One region of the Gracilibacillus saliphilus genome, then DNA from elsewhere that is predicted to be linked to it. Evidence: predicted binding sites of a transcription regulator. Region 1 holds the regulator's gene; each other region holds the start of a gene.

Region 1 (4,295 bases):
AGGATAAAGATGGTTAAAATTTATATTGATCCAGGTCATGGTGGTAATGATCTAGGTGCAACGGGATACGGGCTAAGAGAAAAAGATTTAAACTTAGCTATATCGTTGAATATAAGAGAAAAATTAAATCAGTACCAAGGCCTGTCTGTTCGTCTAAGTCGTACTACCGATAAAACATTATCGTTAAATCAACGTACGAATGATGCTAATAAATGGGGAGCAGATTATTTAGTATCTGTTCATATTAACGCAGGTGGTGGAACTGGCTATGAAGATTATATTTATAATGGATTATCTAATAGCTCACATTCAGCTAAGTATCGTAACGTGATGCACCGAGCCATTATTGGTCAAGTTAATTTGGCTAATCGTGGTCAAAAAAAAGCTAATTTCCATATGCTGCGTGAATCTAATATGCCAGCATTACTAACGGAAAATGGCTTTATTGATTCTGAAGATGATGCAGCTAGGTTACAAAAGGATTCTTTTTTAGAGGGCATTGCTCAAGGTCATGTAGATGGTTTGATTAAAATATTCAATTTGAAAGAAAAAGTCAAAGCAATTAATCCTGATGCAGTTATTGGCAGGAAAAAGAGCAAGAAAGCCAACCTAAAAATAGATGGATGGTGGGGAGAACAAACCACACGAGCACTTCAAAAATATCTTGGAACCGTGGTTGATGGTGTTATCAGCAATCAATTACGCAATGAAGTTACCTCAAAGATCGTATCAGGTATCACTTTTGGTAAAGGCGGTAGCTTAGTTATTAAGGCATTACAAAGTAAGGTTGGCGCTAAGATTGACGGTTATTTAGGACCACAAACAATCCGGAAACTCCAGCAATATCTAGGTACTGTGGTAGATGGAAAATTAAGTGAACCTTCACTTGTCGTGAAAGAATTGCAACAGAATTTAAACAATGGAACATTCTAGTGAGTCATGAATACAAAAAAACCGCTGTAACAAAGGAGCGATTTGGAATGTACTCCTTGTTCAAAATAAAGCCTTTGTTCAGTTAGGTTTTTGGCCACCACTGAGCATAACTTTATCATCGTGTTACTCGAAGTTTGAAGTGGTAATCTTACAGACGATAGCATACCGTGATAAAGTCGTTTCCATTTATGGGCGAGTCTATCTGTTTATTGTTAAGTAGTTAATAATACTAGTTTCTTATTTGATAACTTAATTTTAAATTACATTTCTTTGAATATATTTCTTAGCTTTAATTACTCATAAATTAAAATTTGAACTTTTACACCATATTATGTAATGAATGCCCACACAAAAACAATCAAAATAAGTAAAATATAGAGAATCCGAAATTGGGTTAAAAAACAACAGAAAGGGATGAAATAAAGTGACTCATCATAATTGTGGTGTAAAAGTGGAAGTTCCCGGAAAAATTCCTATAAAACCGAAAACCAGAAGGAAAAAGCATGATTGTCCATGTCCACCTAAAAAACAAGCGGCAGGCTGCGAGTGTAATGTTAAAAAACCTGCTCTTGAACCAGCTAAATTAACGAACGATTGTGTAGTTGTCAATTCACTTGTTGGAACAAAAACGGTACAAAAGGTTGCAGAGGTGACTTTACCTATAACCGCATTTGCAGGTTTAGGAGTGTTAGACGATCTTGTATCTGTTAATCTTACTCCGAATGTGGATGCTGTGACTCAAAATGCTCGTGTTATTAAGGATAAAGTTGTTAATATCGGGCTTCTTCCAGTTACTATTACGGTGTCAATTTTAGGTATCGAACTACCAGTTACCTTAGATACTACCATTCCGTTCCAAGAGCATACTGATTTTCCAGGAGCTTGTCCACAAGATATCGTACAAGAAACACCTCTGGAAGTGGAAGGAACTTTCATTCAACCTGGAGTTCCAGTGATAGGTGCTGCTGGAATTGAATTAGTTGAAGGTATTTTATTTAAAGTGGTTTTACGCACAACGATTACTGTAACTCGTCCAGTTATCCAGGATTCACAAGGAAATATTTGTGATGTAAATCCAAACCGTTGTGACGACACAAATGGTCCGCCATCGTTCACTTTACCTGCACCACCAAATGGTGGCTTGCTAGGCTAATCTCCAACAACAGTGTAAATTCATGGTAACCCTTGGCACTTTAAGTGTCGGGGTTATTTTCTTATCCCTTTATATTTGTCCTTAACTGCTCAGAATTTATGTTATGAAAAAAGGAAAATAGCGGAAGTTTTTTAATGCCATGGAGTTACCGTAATAAAATTATAGTTAAAAAAGTGCTACCGTTTATAGGTCGCACTTTTTTTATTAAACCTTATTAAGTCTATATACTATATATTTCGGTACAAACCGACTACTTTTCCTAAAATACTGACATTATCATAGATTAGCGGATCCATTGTTGCATTTTCAGGTTGCAAGCGAATATGATCCTTTTCTTTAAAGAAACGTTTTACAGTTGCTTCACTGTCTTCTGTCATTGCAACTACAATATCTCCATTTTCTGCTGTGTTTTGTTGTTTGACAATTACCTTGTCTCCATCTAATATTCCTGCTTCAATCATACTGTCTCCCTCAATAATCAATACAAATAACTGTTCACTTACATGCATTTCATTGTGCGGAATCGGAATATATTCTTCAATATTTTCGACTGCTGTGATAGGAAGACCGGCCGTTACTTTCCCGATAACTGGCGCAAATGTAGCTTCTGTTTTCGGAATTTCCAGTTCTCCATCTTGTGGAAGTACTTCTATCGCTCTTGGTTTAGTAGGATCACGTCTAATATAACCTTTCTTCTCTAATCTGGCTAGATGACCGTGAACGGTTGAACTTGATGCTAAACCAACTGCTTCTCCAATCTCACGAACAGATGGTGGATATCCTTTTAGCTCTACTTGCTCTTTAATATAAGCTAATATCTCCTCTTGTCGTTTTGATAGATTTGTCATATTTAAATCCCCTTATACGTATTATTTATTAATCAAAGTATAGCATAGTAAGATTAGATTTACAAACATTCGTTCGAGAAAAGTGTTGACATGAACACCTGTTCGTGTATAATAAAAGTACGAACAAAAGTTCTGTGGAGGGATTTATCATGTTAAAAAATATTTCTAAGATTGACATTTTCTATTTGGTTGCTTTTATACTAGCTATTGTCTTTTTTTATGTTTCAGCAGTAACTAGTTTATAAAATGAAGGAGTAAATCTATGACGAAAGCAATCATTTATTGTCGTGTGAGTACAGAAAAGGAAGCGCAAGAAACTTCTATTAAACGGCAGCAAGAAGAATTGCAGTTGTTTGCAAATAAATATAATTTCGAAATCATCAATATAATAGAAGAAAAACAGAGTGGATATGAGATTGAACGAGAAGGTATTTTTGAAATGTTAGAGGAGTTTCAAAGCGGAAAGGCTGACACACTACTCATTCAAGATGAAACAAGACTTGGAAGAGGAAATACAAAGATAGCATTACTTCATCAGTTAAATCGCTTAAATGTCAACATATATACACTTTCACACCATGGTGAATTACAACTATCGGAAGGCGATTCAATGGTACTACAAATTGTCTCGATAGTAGAGGAATACCAAAGGAAATTACACAATGCAAAAATAAAAAGAGGGATGAAGAAGGCAGTAAATAATGGATTTAATCCAGCTGAAAATCTTTCTAATCAGCATCTCGCCAAAGGTAGAGAACGAAAAGAATTTCCGATAGAAGAAGTAGTCAGGTTAAAAGGGAATAATTTAACCTTCCAAGAGATCGCGTCGATTTTAAGAGGAATGGGTTACGATGTATCTAAAGCAACTGTGCATCGCCGTTATCAGGAATACCAATCACTTGAAAACTGATTAAATCAAGATTAGAATAAAGAGAGAGTATACGATTCGTGTATACTCTTTTTCATTGTAAACTAGAATAAATCAATCGTTATTATGGTATAGAAAAGAGGTGTCAAATCTCTATGTTATCAAAGGAAAAAATTGCTCGTATTAATGAATTAGCAAATAAAGCGAAAACAGAAGGTTTATCAGATGAAGAAAAGCAGGAACAAAAATCTTTGCGTGAAGCCTATCTGAAAAATGTCAGAAAATCATTTAAAAATCATATGAAGGGGATGACTGTGGTTGACCCGAACGGGAATGATGTCACTCCGGAAAAATTAAAACGATTAAAAGAGAAGAAAAAGTAGAGAATTCTACTTTTTCTTCAAAAATTATAAAAGTTTAGCAAAAACTGATATTTCTAAAGAAATTACGCGCTTTTTGTCTTGATATACTTGTCTTTAAACTGATTTCGTTA
Region 2 (4,295 bases), on a different contig from region 1:
AATGATGATGGTCCACAAGAAATTTCCATGATGTTTAACTTGCATGTTCCAGAGGTACCTGACAGTCGCCTCGAAGAATTATTAGAAGAAGCTACCAACACAGAATTAGATATTCGCTGGGTGCCTGACAATAACTATGCAGAAACATTGAATTCACAAATTGCAACCGGAAATCTCCCTGATGTATTTCTACTAAAAGACGTGACATTAGATCAACAAAAAGAAGCAGTGCGTGATGGACAATACTGGGAGATCGGACCCTACCTTGAAGAGTTTCCTAACTTGAGCAAACTAAATGAAGATATTCTAAAAAATACAATGATCGATGGTAAGCTATATACCCTTTACGCAGGCCGACCTCTATCTCGCCAAGGACTTATTTATCGAAAAGATTGGGCTGAGAACCTAGGACTTGATACACCAACCAACCTTGATGAATTATACGAAATGATGAAAGCATTTACTGAAGATGACCCGGATGGAAATGGCCAGGATGACACCATTGGTTTAACAGACCGAGAAATCCTCGGAACATTTGAAAATTTTGCGACATGGCATGGAGCACCTAATAGATGGGGAGAAAAAGATGGGCAGCTTTTACCACAATTTATGTTTCCAGAATACCGGGAAGCAATGGATTATTTCAAAAGCTTGTTTGATAATGGCTACATCAACAAAGATGCTCCTGTAACAAGCAAAACAGACCAACAAGAAATGCTAAAGAATGGTACTGCTGGCGTTTATATTGGTACTATGGGGGATGTGGAACCAATGTATAGTGATGCAGTTGCCATTAATCCTGATGTAGAATTGGATGTTCACAATTACATCGAAGGTCCTGACGGGGAATATCGAACGCGTGCCATCCCTGGCTACGGAAGCATGCTTATTTTTCCGAAACAATCTGTTGAAACAGAAGAAGAACTGAAAGGAATTCTTGGATTTTTCGATTATTTAATGACTCCAGAAGGCTCTAACTTACTTTACTGGGGTATTGAAGGAGAACATTATGAAGTGATTGATGGTTTTGCTAAGGTTCTCGATGAAAGTGAAGACAAGTACAATCAGGAAATCCGCCCATACACACCATTTGAAATTGGTGAACCAGAAACAAACGGCCGTTATACGGGATACTATGACTATGAACCACGTGCAAAAGCAGATGAATTATATGAAGATAACAATAATTACTTGGTTCACGACCCAACAGCAGCATTAGAATCACCAACCTGGGCTGATAAATCTGAAACACTCAATCAAATTATGGAAGATGCTACCTACCAATACTTCCTAGGTCAAATTGATGAAGCAGGATTCGATGAAGCAATTGAGAAATGGAAAAATGCAGGCGGCGCCCAAGTAATCGAAGAATATACTGAAGACTACAACAAGCAAAACAGCGAATAACATGATAAAGCAGCCCATAAGCTAAGCTTGTGGGCTGCCATAAAGGATTTATTAATTAGATCATTCTCCACTTGAGATTGACAATTTATCTAGCCTTATTATCAAATTACTACACTAATTTGGTGAATTACATAGTAGCCCCTTTATTTTATGATTCATCCCCCAATTTTTCTAGCTCTTCTTTCGTTAGGCCTGTTATCTCCATGACAGATTCAGGTTGCATTCCCTTGGACAGCATTTTCTTTGCCATATCTTTTTTTGCTATTTTTACTCCTTCTTCTCTGCCAAATTCTTTTCCGATTTCTTTTCCGATTTCTTTTCCGATTTCTCTTCCTTCCGCTAATCCCTTTTCTCTTCCTTCCGCTAATCCCTTTTCTAACCCTTCACGCAATCCTTTGTCACGCCAGGAGTTAGGTAATTTTTTTACAAATTCCTCTAAGCTTTCATCATTTGAGTTCTGTATGCTTTCCATTAGTTTTTCCTCCTCTATATGATTTAATTTTACATACGTCTCAAAAAAGCCATATATCAGTTCCATTTTAGCCGCATCTAATTCTAATTTTGCCAGCATACGCAGAAATTCTTTTTTCACTTGTACCTTTTCGCTATTCTTATAACCCATTTTACTAAGTAAGGCTGCTGCAACTGGGTTATTGGATCTCAGAAACGAACGCCAATCCTGTTTCTTTAGTTCTATTTTTAAAAAATGAAAAGTTAAAACATGGAGGAAAGGGAAAGTTAATTCAAAATAATCTTGTTCATCACGAACCTTATCATAACTGAATACTGCTATGGGTATAATTGGTTTTCTATACCTATTATACAATATACTAAAGTAATGATACATTCTTTCATGAAAATTCTTTTGCTCATAACTCTGTGATTCTACATGAATAATAATAAGCGTATCCTGGTCTTTCAACCTACCTTCCATAACTATGTCAGCACGTCTTCTTTCTCCGTGAATCAAATCAGTAAATATTTCATCTGAAAGAGGTTTGAGTGAGGAAAAATCTAGTTGTTGATGTATAGAGGGGAAGAATACTTCGATAAATTCATCAAAAAATGTACCAATCAATTGTTTGAATAACTGATCATGATCAATATAAGTTGGAGTGTCTTCATGGACTTTCATTATTACAGACAATGTTTATCACCTCCCTAGTGAATATATCCACTAATAGTATATCGGTAATACAACACGAACACAAGAACAAACGTTCCTGAATACATTAATTTATATTTATTTGTGCAAATAAATCTTTAGCATATATTCTTCACTGCTAACAACTTCTCCCTTACCAACATCTATGCTAATATCATTATTAACATATAAACTGAGGTGAAGACGGTCATGTCAAAACAAAACCAATTAACATACAGCAAGATATTTATCATATTACTGTTATTTATTTCATTACTTATTACCTTTCGATTATTATGGATTCATTATCACGATCAATCAGAACAACCATCAGTAAAAAATGGGGTCCTTGACTTAAGAGAGTCGGAATTTACCAATAATGAAACCTACTTTCTAAATGGCGAATGGTCTTTCTATCCCGAAGATTTTATAGATGAAATACCAGCGAAGAATGCTAGTGGAAACAAAGAATTAATCAAAGTCCCAAGTGATTGGAGTGATACGTTAGCAAGTGATCACCCTACATCACCAGGCTACGGATACGGAAGCTATCACCTGAAGATACTATTACCCGAAACAGAACATCATTTTTTCGGCCTTCGTTTAAATAATATACATACGGCAGCAAAAATTATTATAAATGGAGATATACTTACTACTATAAATAACCCAGCGACTGAACAGAAAGAGCCAGCTACGTTTCGCGGACCTTCTACTTCTTTATTTTATACGCCAGAAGCTACCAATGAACTGGATGTTATTATCCAAGCCTCTAATTATGAAATTCCTTTTTTTGGTGGGATTAATAAATCTATCTTATTCGGTACTGAAGAAGCCATAACCTCTGAAACTAGCACCTTAGAATTTCTTCAATTAACTGTTATTGTCATTTTATTATTACATGCCCTTTATGCATTTGCTCTTTTCTTATTAGGAAAGGGTAAGTCACAGAAGGAATTGCTTTATTTTGGACTTATGTTATTGTTACTCGCTTTCGGGAATTTAATAGACGATGAAGTATTTATTCAGTTACCGTTTCATACAGAGTTTTCGTTTCGATTGCTCATGTTTATTTTTATAACAACCTTGTATGTCATGATCCATTTTATTCATCACTTATATAAAACGCACATCACCTTTATTAGACTACTTTCTGTAAGCAATATATTACTGTCAGCATTAACGTTATTTCTGTTTCCATTTGAACATTTTGTTGTATTAGTCATGATTCTCTATTTATATTATTTTATATCGATTTCCTATATGTTTATCACAACACTGAAACACATACGTAATGGTGATTATAATGCCATCTTTATTTTACTATTTATTTGTAGTTACACATCCAATATCGTCTGGGGAGCTGCTATACAGACTGGACAAATTGAATTTCCATTCTATCCATTTGATTTCTTTATATCGATTGTATTAATCGCTATCCTATTATTTAGAAGACATATTCATTTAGTACAACTAAACAAACAACAGACAGCAAAGTTAATAGAAGAAGATAAGAAAAAGGATCAATTCTTAGCAAATACATCACACGAAATTAGAAATCCGTTACATGGTATGATTAATATTGCTCAATCGATTATTAATAAATATGCGAATACGCTTGATTCAGATACAAAAAGTAACCTCAATCTGTTAGTGCGAATTGGTCACCAACTCACATTTACTTTAAATGATATTTTGGATATCACGAGATTAAAAGAAAAACAAATACATCTCAATAAAGTAC
Region 3 (4,295 bases), on a different contig from region 1:
CCTCACCTCTCCTTTTTTTAGAAGCCCCCAACAAACGCAAACGTACGTTTCTTGTTTATTATTATATACCAGAACAAACGATCTGTCAAAACCGTTCACCATTCATCTCATCACTAAAGTAACGAGTTTTCTGGTGAACATTTATAAAATAAATCCATCATTATTCCCAAGCCACATAAATGCAGCATCAGGAGATTTTGGGTTGTCTACAAAGATACGTCCAGGATTATTGCCCTGTATAATGGCTTTCACTTCCATATGCCCATCTATGTTTATCAAATGCTGACACCTATTAAATCGCTCATTTTTAATTCAGAGATCATTGCTATATCTCCTTCCCCATTATGATTTTCCCTTCTATCCCCACCATATTATACCATAAAATTCCACTAAAAAACTCAATCCATTCATAAACAGTTTTGGATTGAGTTCCTAATTAAAGCGCTTACCTTTATTTAGTTTATAAATTGGAAGTTAAGCTCTGACATCGGCCAATATCGGATATCTACTTTTCCTACCACTGTTTCTTCTTTCACGAAACCAATCGCTCTGCTGTCATAGCTTTTCGTTCGGTTGTCACCTAATACAAACAAATTCCCTTCTGGTACGACTTCTTCACCGGTTATTTCTTCTAAAGTAAAATCTTCTGTAAGTACTTTATTCGGTTCCCGATATGGATCCAAATATGGTTCATCAATTGCCTCTCCATTAATATATAACCTATCATCTTGATAAACAATATGATCACCAGGTTTTCCGATTACCCTTTTCACATAATCTTCCTTATCATTGGCATGGAAAACAATGACATCTAAACGGTTGATATCTTTTAAATCATATACTATCTTATTGACCATTAATAAGTTTCCATCATGCAGTGTCGGTTCCATCGACTTACCATTCACAACATAACTTGCAAATAAATAAGATCGGAAAAAGAATGCCAACACCAATGCAATTACAACAATTCGCACAATTGACCAAACACGTTTCTTATCCATATACCTTCACTCCAAAGGACTCTCTTTATTAACTAATTTACCCCCTTTCGGAAGTTTCTAACCCTTTTTATCTCCAATTTTTTCATTGGATTTTCTGTGTAAATATTTCTCTATATATTTCCCTACAATCCAAAGAACCAATACCCCTACCGCTAATATAATCGTTTTAACTGGATTTTGTGCAAAAGAAGTTACACTATCTCCGATATAAGATATGGTAAAGACCATGACCCCTTTCCCAAGCAAAACAGCTAATACAAATTGATAGAAATTAATACTTGATAAAGCAGCTACAACATTTATAATTGCAGAAGGTGAGAACGGAAAACAAAGTAAAATAAATAATGGACCAAATCCATGACGGGTTAGCCAGTTCGTTATCTTAGATACTTGTTTATTCTTTCTTAACCATTTAAATAGTTTTAGATGCCGATAACGTTTCACCAAAATAAAAACAGCAATCGTACCTGCACTAGTACCAGACCATGATAAAAGAAACCCTTCCAACAAACCATATGCAGCAGCATTCGTCATCACAAATACAATAATGGGTAAAAAGGGAAGAAAAGATTCAATAAACGGAAGTAAGAAGCCAGGAATAGGACCTAAGCTTTCATAACTTTGCAGTAAGAAGTTAACTAACTGTCCAAATTCATTTGCTTCGACTAGTTCTCTAATCTCTTCCACATCAATATTATCTAAATTACTTATATTATATGTAATCATACCTTGTTTAACTCCTTCACCTGACCAAAAAAATGAGTTATTTTTATTTTAATATTTTTTTTACTGTTTTCCTAATCTTTCACTTAAATCCTTAAATTTCTATCTGATTTTCTTACAATTTTGTTGCATCTTTTAGCGATTCGGGTATATAATAGAACAAACGTTCCCTTGGAGGTGGAAATGGAAAATGAGATATTTAAACGAACAAGAATGGAAATTAGCATCACGTTTTCTGTTTTTATCAATGGCCTTAAAGGTTATTAAACATGATTTACAAAAAATGAACCAACTATCCCCTTTTAAGATAAATGAACCATATATTGCGCTGTTGGAAAAGATGGAAAAAAACGCAACCGAAGAACGAAGAAAATTGCGCAAACAAATGTATCAGGAAAAAATTAAAGTCGTTGCAGCAGAAAAAAATGATTCATTCACATCTTATCTATTCCTCTGTAAAGGAAAAGAGGAAAAACGTAATTACTTTAATCCAGCTATTCGTAAAAAAGTCGAGCTAATCTTAGAGGAATTACTTGCACATGCTTATGAATCAACGTCTTCCTCGAAAGAAGAAGTAAAGCTGTAATTTTTTTAAGAAAATAGTGAACTTTTCATCTCCGTTCATGGTATAAGTAAATGAAGGAGATGATAAAATGGAGTTAGGTTGGTTGATCAGTACGATTGTTGCTTTTATTTTGGGCGGATTGTTTGTCACACTCATTGCTACTATGAACAAAAAAGTAGTCAAGGACAGACTAGGAAATATCGATTTTAAAAAATCAGATCTTTATTTTTACTGGACTAGATGGGATTATACCATTATTGCATCTGCTGTTTATACGTTTATCTGTATTACCGGATTATTTGTATTCTTGCTTTCCGGTGAAAATATCGACAACCATTGGATACAATTTTTTCTTCACCAAACATTTGTTTTTTCTTTAATTACATTCATTTGGTTTATTACGCGATTAGCATATGTATTTAAAGGAATTAAAGAGCGGTGGTCTGATGAATTCAAATGATAATATCCAAGTGGAAGAGTTATTTACCACTTACCATCAACAAATTTATCAGTTCACCTACCGCTACACGCAAGATGAAGCGTTAAGCTATGATATTGTCCAGGATACATTTATCAAATTTCAAAAATATCAAATGAACTTTGATCCGTCTAAGTCCCATATTCGCACTTTTTTATTCAGAATTGCTTACCAGTTAACGATGACGAAACTAAAAAGACGGAACAAGTTCAAAAAACTACTCCCGTTTTTATATGAACAGAACCAAAAAGAACCAGTATCACTAGAAGAAAAGATTACGATTCGCACTACCATACAACAACTATCACCTGAACAAAGAGCTGTAATTATTTTTACTTATTATCATGATTTAAGTCAAAAAGAGATTGCTGCTATTTTACAAATTCCGATTGGGACAGTAAAATCAAGACTACACAGTTCATTAAAAAAGCTAAAAGACCTATTGGAGGTTGATGATGATGAATAAACACGATATTCCCGAGGAATTAAAACAAAAATTAGATGAATTTGAAGTAGATGTACCAGATATTCCATTGAAAAAATCATTATCCCAACAAATCGCAAACTGTCTTTATGCGCCAGCGAAAAATCCAGTAGATCTTATCTCCAAGCAATGGACACCGTTAACAATTGCTTTGCTTCCTATGATCATATTACTTTGTTCAATACCTTTACTATTCATTTAGCTAATAAACCTATAAAACCAATAAGGTAAGAGCCTTATTGGTTTTATTCTAGCCGTCATCATCTTATCTCTTTTTATGCCATTTCGATTCCGCAATATGCTGAGAAGCCTCAAGAATGTGCTCCATTTTATTACTAAGCAAGTAGCGATACTGAGCAGTACGGTACAATTGATTGATCATTGTAGCATAAGAAACCTCTAACACTAATTCACGCCCATTCTTAAAAACGACCCTTGTTAAGTGCTGTTCTATCTTTTCTATTTCGAGAACGTGTGAATGCGCAATCCATGTACAAGCTTTTCTTAAGGGGGATTCCACCGGAAAAAAATACATCCCACTTATCCGGTCAATTGCAATTGGTGGTTTATGCGTGATGCCACTTAACATTCTTGATCCTTCAATCAACCCTTTTAAACTAATACCAAAAGCTTTACAAGTAACATCCATCACTTGTTGTGTACTAAATGTTGTTTCATAATCATCTACTTCTTCATACTCAATCACACGGGTTAAAAACCTCCCATCTGCTTCATAACCGACCACTGCTAATGTCTTTGGACTGATTTCCCGAACCTTCTCCATTAAAATTTCCATTTCATTTCCTCCTTTAAATTATTCCACTATAATGTAGCAATTTTTGATAAAATTGGATATAAAATAACAAAAAATAGCCCGAAATTTCGAGTTAGACTATCAATCTAGCAGAAATTTGCTATAATTTGCTTAAAAGAGGCAACTGAGTGGTCATTTTCAACAAAATTTTCGCAAAAAAATGAGGTGAAATAATTGTGGTTTAAGAAAAAGAAAAAAGAAACAAAAAAATTCCCTACAAAAGATATATC
Region 4 (4,295 bases), 580 kb from region 1:
TAAGCTGGCGGATCGATTGTTCTGTCATTTGAATTTGTTGCAAATTGATCCCATCCTTATTTAAAGAATCCATCATTATATTATATCAGATTCTGTTTTTGATGCCATCCAGATGATATTTTTATTTTCACTCTGTTTGATAAGTGGTAAAATAGGAGAGGTTAAATGGTACGTTAAGCAGAAAGTAGGTAACAATATGGGATTACAAGAAGAAGTGCAAAAAAGAAAAACATTTGCGATTATTTCGCACCCTGATGCAGGGAAAACAACGATGACAGAAAAGCTATTGTTGTTTGGAAATTTAATCCGCTCAGCAGGTACTGTCAAAGGAAAGAAATCTGGAAAATTTGCGACATCGGACTGGATGGAGATTGAGAAGCAACGTGGGATCTCGGTCACTTCCAGTGTGATGAACTTTGATTATAAAGGGCATAAAGTGAATATTCTCGATACACCCGGGCACGAAGATTTTAGTGAAGATACCTATCGAACCTTAACAGCTGTCGACAGTGTAGTCATGATTATTGATGCAACCAAAGGGATCGAAGCCCAAACGATCAAGCTGTTTAAAGTTTGTAAAATGCGTGGGATACCGATCTTCACGTTTATTAATAAATTAGACCGGGAAGGACGCGAACCGTTAGAGTTATTAGACCAAATCGAGGATGTCCTGAATATTGAAACCTATCCTATGAATTGGCCGGTCGGTATGGGAAAACGATTCTTAGGTATATTAGATCGTTACCATGATCAATTTATCCGTTTTAATGGTAATGAAGAAGAAACCTATATACCTATGGCTGAGATGGAAAAAGAGGAAGAAATTTATAATAATCCGACCTATCAGGATACGGTGGAAGAATTGGAATTGCTGGATGAAGCAGGTGATCAATTTTCGTTAGACCGTGTATTAGCTGGCGAGCAAACACCGGTATTTTTCGGTAGTGCGCTCGCTCCATTCGGAGTCCAGACCTTTTTCGATACATTCATCGATATGGCTCCTGCGCCAGGACCACGTCGTACCGAAGAAGAAGTCATCAGTCCTGATTATCCTGATTTTTCCGGGTTCATTTTCAAAATTCAAGCAAACATGAATCCACAGCACCGTGACCGGATTGCCTTTTTACGAGTCTGCTCCGGCCGATTCGAGCGCGGGATGAATGCAACACTTGCTCGTACAGGGAAAAGTATTCGCCTGGGGCAGACACAACAATTTGTTGCTTCCTCACGTGATACGGTAGAAGAAGCCTATGCCGGTGATATTATCGGTGTCTATGATCCAGGATCATACCGAATTGGTGACACATTGATCGAGGGTAAGAAGTCATTTCAATATGATGAACTGCCACAATTCCCACCTGAAATGTTCCAGCGCGTAACAGCGAAGAATGTGATGAAGGCGAAGCAGTTTAGAAAAGGGATCGAGCAACTCGTACAGGAGGGTGCGATCCAATTGTTCCGCGGTTATCCAACCGATTCGATGATCATCGGCGCTGTAGGACAGTTGCAGTATGAAGTGTTCCAGCATCGGATGAAAAACGAGTACAACGTAGAAGTAATGCTTGAATCAATAGGTGATCGCATTCCACGTTGGCTTAAAAAAGAACAAGTCGATCCAACATTATTTGATGAACGTAATCTGTTAGTGAAAGACCGTGAAGACGAATTCCTTGTGTTGTTTAAAAATGATTTCGCATTAAGATGGTTCATTGATAAACATCCAGAGATCGACCTGATTGATTTATACGAGGTAAACCAATACGATCAAACCACATAATAAGAAAAGCCACAGCTGTGATAGCTGTGGTTTTTAGTAAATTTCAAAAGTTGATAGTAACTCCTAACATAGCTCTGTGATCCACTACTCCCCCTTCATTACATCATATCTTTTTATCATCCCGGCAGCTTTGGTTATAATGAAGAAAGAGAATCAAAAATCAAAACGAATATTTGTTCGCTTTTTATTGGAATATAGTGTATAATATGACAAGTAGTATGAGAACGGAGGTATCAAGGTGGAAGAACAAACTTTTTCATTACAAGCACCTTATCAGCCACAAGGGGACCAGCCTAAAGCGATTAAGGAGCTGGTAACAGGCATTGAGAAAAAGAAACGTCACCAGACTTTGCTCGGAGCAACTGGGACTGGGAAGACGTTTACCATCAGTAATGTGGTCAAAGAGATTAATCGGCCAACATTAGTCATTGCACATAACAAGACATTAGCGGGTCAGCTTTACAGTGAATTTAAAGAATTTTTCCCGAACAATGCAGTTGAATATTTTGTTAGTTACTATGATTATTATCAACCAGAAGCATATGTACCATCTACAGATACGTTTATTGAAAAAGATGCGAGCATCAATGATGAAATTGATAAATTGCGACACTCCGCAACATCTGCATTGTTTGAACGTAATGATGTCTTAATTGTTGCTAGTGTATCTTGTATTTATGGGCTAGGTTCGCCGGAAGAATATCGCAGCCAAGTGTTATCCTTGAGAGTAGGTATGGAAAAAGACCGAGATGAGTTATTAAGAGGTCTTGTCGATATTCAGTATGCTCGAAATGATATTGATTTCCAACGTGGTACTTTCCGTGTTCGTGGTGATTCGGTCGAGATTATTCCAGCTTCAAGAGAGGAACATTGCATCCGGGTCGAGTTTTTCGGTGATGAAATTGATCGAATTCGTGAAGTAGATGCGTTAACAGGTGAAATCATCGGTGATCGTGAACATATTGCGATTTTTCCAGCTTCTCACTTCGTTACTCGGGAAGAAAAATTAAAAGTAGCAATGGAAAACATCAAGAAAGAATTACAGGAACAACTAGAAAAATTCCGCGAAGAAGATAAATTATTAGAAGCACAACGTTTGGAGCAACGAACTAATTATGATCTAGAAATGATGGAGGAGATGGGCTTTTGCTCAGGAATCGAAAACTACTCCCGCCATCTTACATTAAGAGAACCTGGTTCGACTCCCTATACATTAATTGATTATTTTCCAGATGATTCACTTATTGTGATTGATGAATCTCATGTTACCTTACCGCAAATTCGTGGGATGTATAATGGAGACCAGGCACGGAAACAGGTATTAGTCGATCATGGTTTCCGTTTACCGTCTGCATTAGATAACCGTCCATTGACATTTGAAGAATTTGAGAAAAAGGTAAGCCAACTGATCTATGTATCTGCAACGCCAGGACCATACGAGCTAGAACATACACCTGAAATGACGGAGCAAATTATCCGTCCAACAGGTTTATTAGATCCAGAAGTGGATGTTCGTCCAATCGATGGTCAAGTAGATGATTTAATCGGTGAAATCAACAAACGAGTCGATCGCAATGAGCGAGTGTTAGTAACAACACTTACGAAAAAAATGTCAGAGGATTTAACCGATTATTTAAAAGAAGTTGGGCTAAAAGTAGCTTATTTACACTCGGAAATAAAAACATTAGAACGAATTGAGGTTATTCGTGACTTGCGAGTAGGGAAATATGATGTATTAGTTGGAATTAACCTTTTACGTGAAGGGTTAGATATTCCCGAAGTGTCGCTTGTGGCAATCCTCGATGCTGATAAAGAAGGTTTCTTACGTTCTGAGCGCTCCTTAATTCAAACCATGGGGCGTGCGGCTCGTAATGAAAATGGTATGGTTATTATGTATGCCGACAGAGTAACCGATTCGATGCAAACCGCTATCGATGAAACGTATCGACGTCGTGATAAACAACAAGCCTATAATGTTAAACATGGCATCATACCGCAAACGATCAATAAAGGAGTTCGCGACGTGATCCGTGCTACGATGGCAGCAGAAGATGAAGAACAATATGATAGTTCAGCAAAACAAGTAAGTGAAATGTCGAAGAAGGAAAAAGTAGATTTAATCGAAAAAATGGAAAGCGAAATGAAACAAGCGGCTCGCGAGCTCGATTTCGAACGAGCAGCAGAGCTTCGTGATCTTGTTTTAGAATTGAAAGCAGAAGGGTGAAATAAATGGCTAAAAAATCCATTTCAATAAAAGGAGCTCGTGCTCATAATTTAAAAAATATATCCATAGATATTCCTAAGGATAAGTTAGTTGTTTTAACAGGATTATCTGGTTCAGGTAAATCATCATTAGCTTTTGATACAATTTATGCCGAGGGACAACGTCGATATGTCGAATCACTCTCGGCTTACGCTCGACAATTCTTAGGACAAATGGACAAACCAGATGTTGATTCTATTGAAGGTTTATCTCCTGCGATCTCAATTGATCAGAAAACGACAAGCCGAAACCCAC

Evidence for each region. The regulator LexA, encoded in region 1, represses DNA repair genes until DNA is damaged. The targets are predictions, from matches to a motif close to CGAACATATGTTCG.
Region 2: GHT08_RS07715 (RpnC/YadD family protein) is a predicted target of LexA. The motif match lies at 2,618-2,631, and genes of this name have one in related genera.
Region 3: GHT08_RS18650 (YhjD family protein) is a predicted target of LexA. The motif match lies at 1,881-1,894, and genes of this name have one in related genera.
Region 4: uvrB (excinuclease ABC subunit UvrB) is a predicted target of LexA. The motif match lies at 1,944-1,957, and genes of this name have one in related genera.

Annotation. Positions count from the first base shown of each region.
Region 1 covers NZ_WJEB01000001.1:837,353-841,647, forward strand. The annotation lists gene GHT08_RS04075 (N-acetylmuramoyl-L-alanine amidase family protein) at 10-933, shown strand; gene GHT08_RS04080 (hypothetical protein) at 1,358-2,086, shown strand; gene lexA (transcriptional repressor LexA) at 2,314-2,934, opposite strand; gene GHT08_RS04090 (YneB family resolvase-like protein) at 3,197-3,844, shown strand; gene GHT08_RS04095 (DUF896 domain-containing protein) at 3,958-4,185, shown strand.
Region 2 covers NZ_WJEB01000004.1:303,850-308,144, forward strand. The annotation lists gene GHT08_RS07710 (extracellular solute-binding protein) at 1-1,407, shown strand, start outside; gene GHT08_RS07715 (RpnC/YadD family protein) at 1,556-2,554, opposite strand; gene GHT08_RS07720 (hybrid sensor histidine kinase/response regulator) at 2,762-4,295, shown strand, end outside.
Region 3 covers NZ_WJEB01000038.1:6-4,300, forward strand. The annotation lists gene GHT08_RS18635 (hypothetical protein) at 142-279, opposite strand; gene lepB (signal peptidase I) at 456-1,001, opposite strand; gene GHT08_RS18645 (TVP38/TMEM64 family protein) at 1,059-1,727, opposite strand; gene GHT08_RS18650 (YhjD family protein) at 1,915-2,310, shown strand; gene GHT08_RS18655 (hypothetical protein) at 2,378-2,749, shown strand; gene GHT08_RS18660 (RNA polymerase sigma factor) at 2,736-3,233, shown strand; gene GHT08_RS18665 (hypothetical protein) at 3,223-3,453, shown strand; gene GHT08_RS18670 (competence protein ComK) at 3,517-4,047, opposite strand; gene GHT08_RS18675 (DUF3939 domain-containing protein) at 4,240-4,295, shown strand, end outside.
Region 4 covers NZ_WJEB01000001.1:261,638-265,932, forward strand. The annotation lists gene GHT08_RS01050 (DEAD/DEAH box helicase) at 1-43, opposite strand, end outside; gene GHT08_RS01055 (peptide chain release factor 3) at 197-1,777, shown strand; gene uvrB (excinuclease ABC subunit UvrB) at 2,016-4,001, shown strand; gene uvrA (excinuclease ABC subunit UvrA) at 4,007-4,295, shown strand, end outside.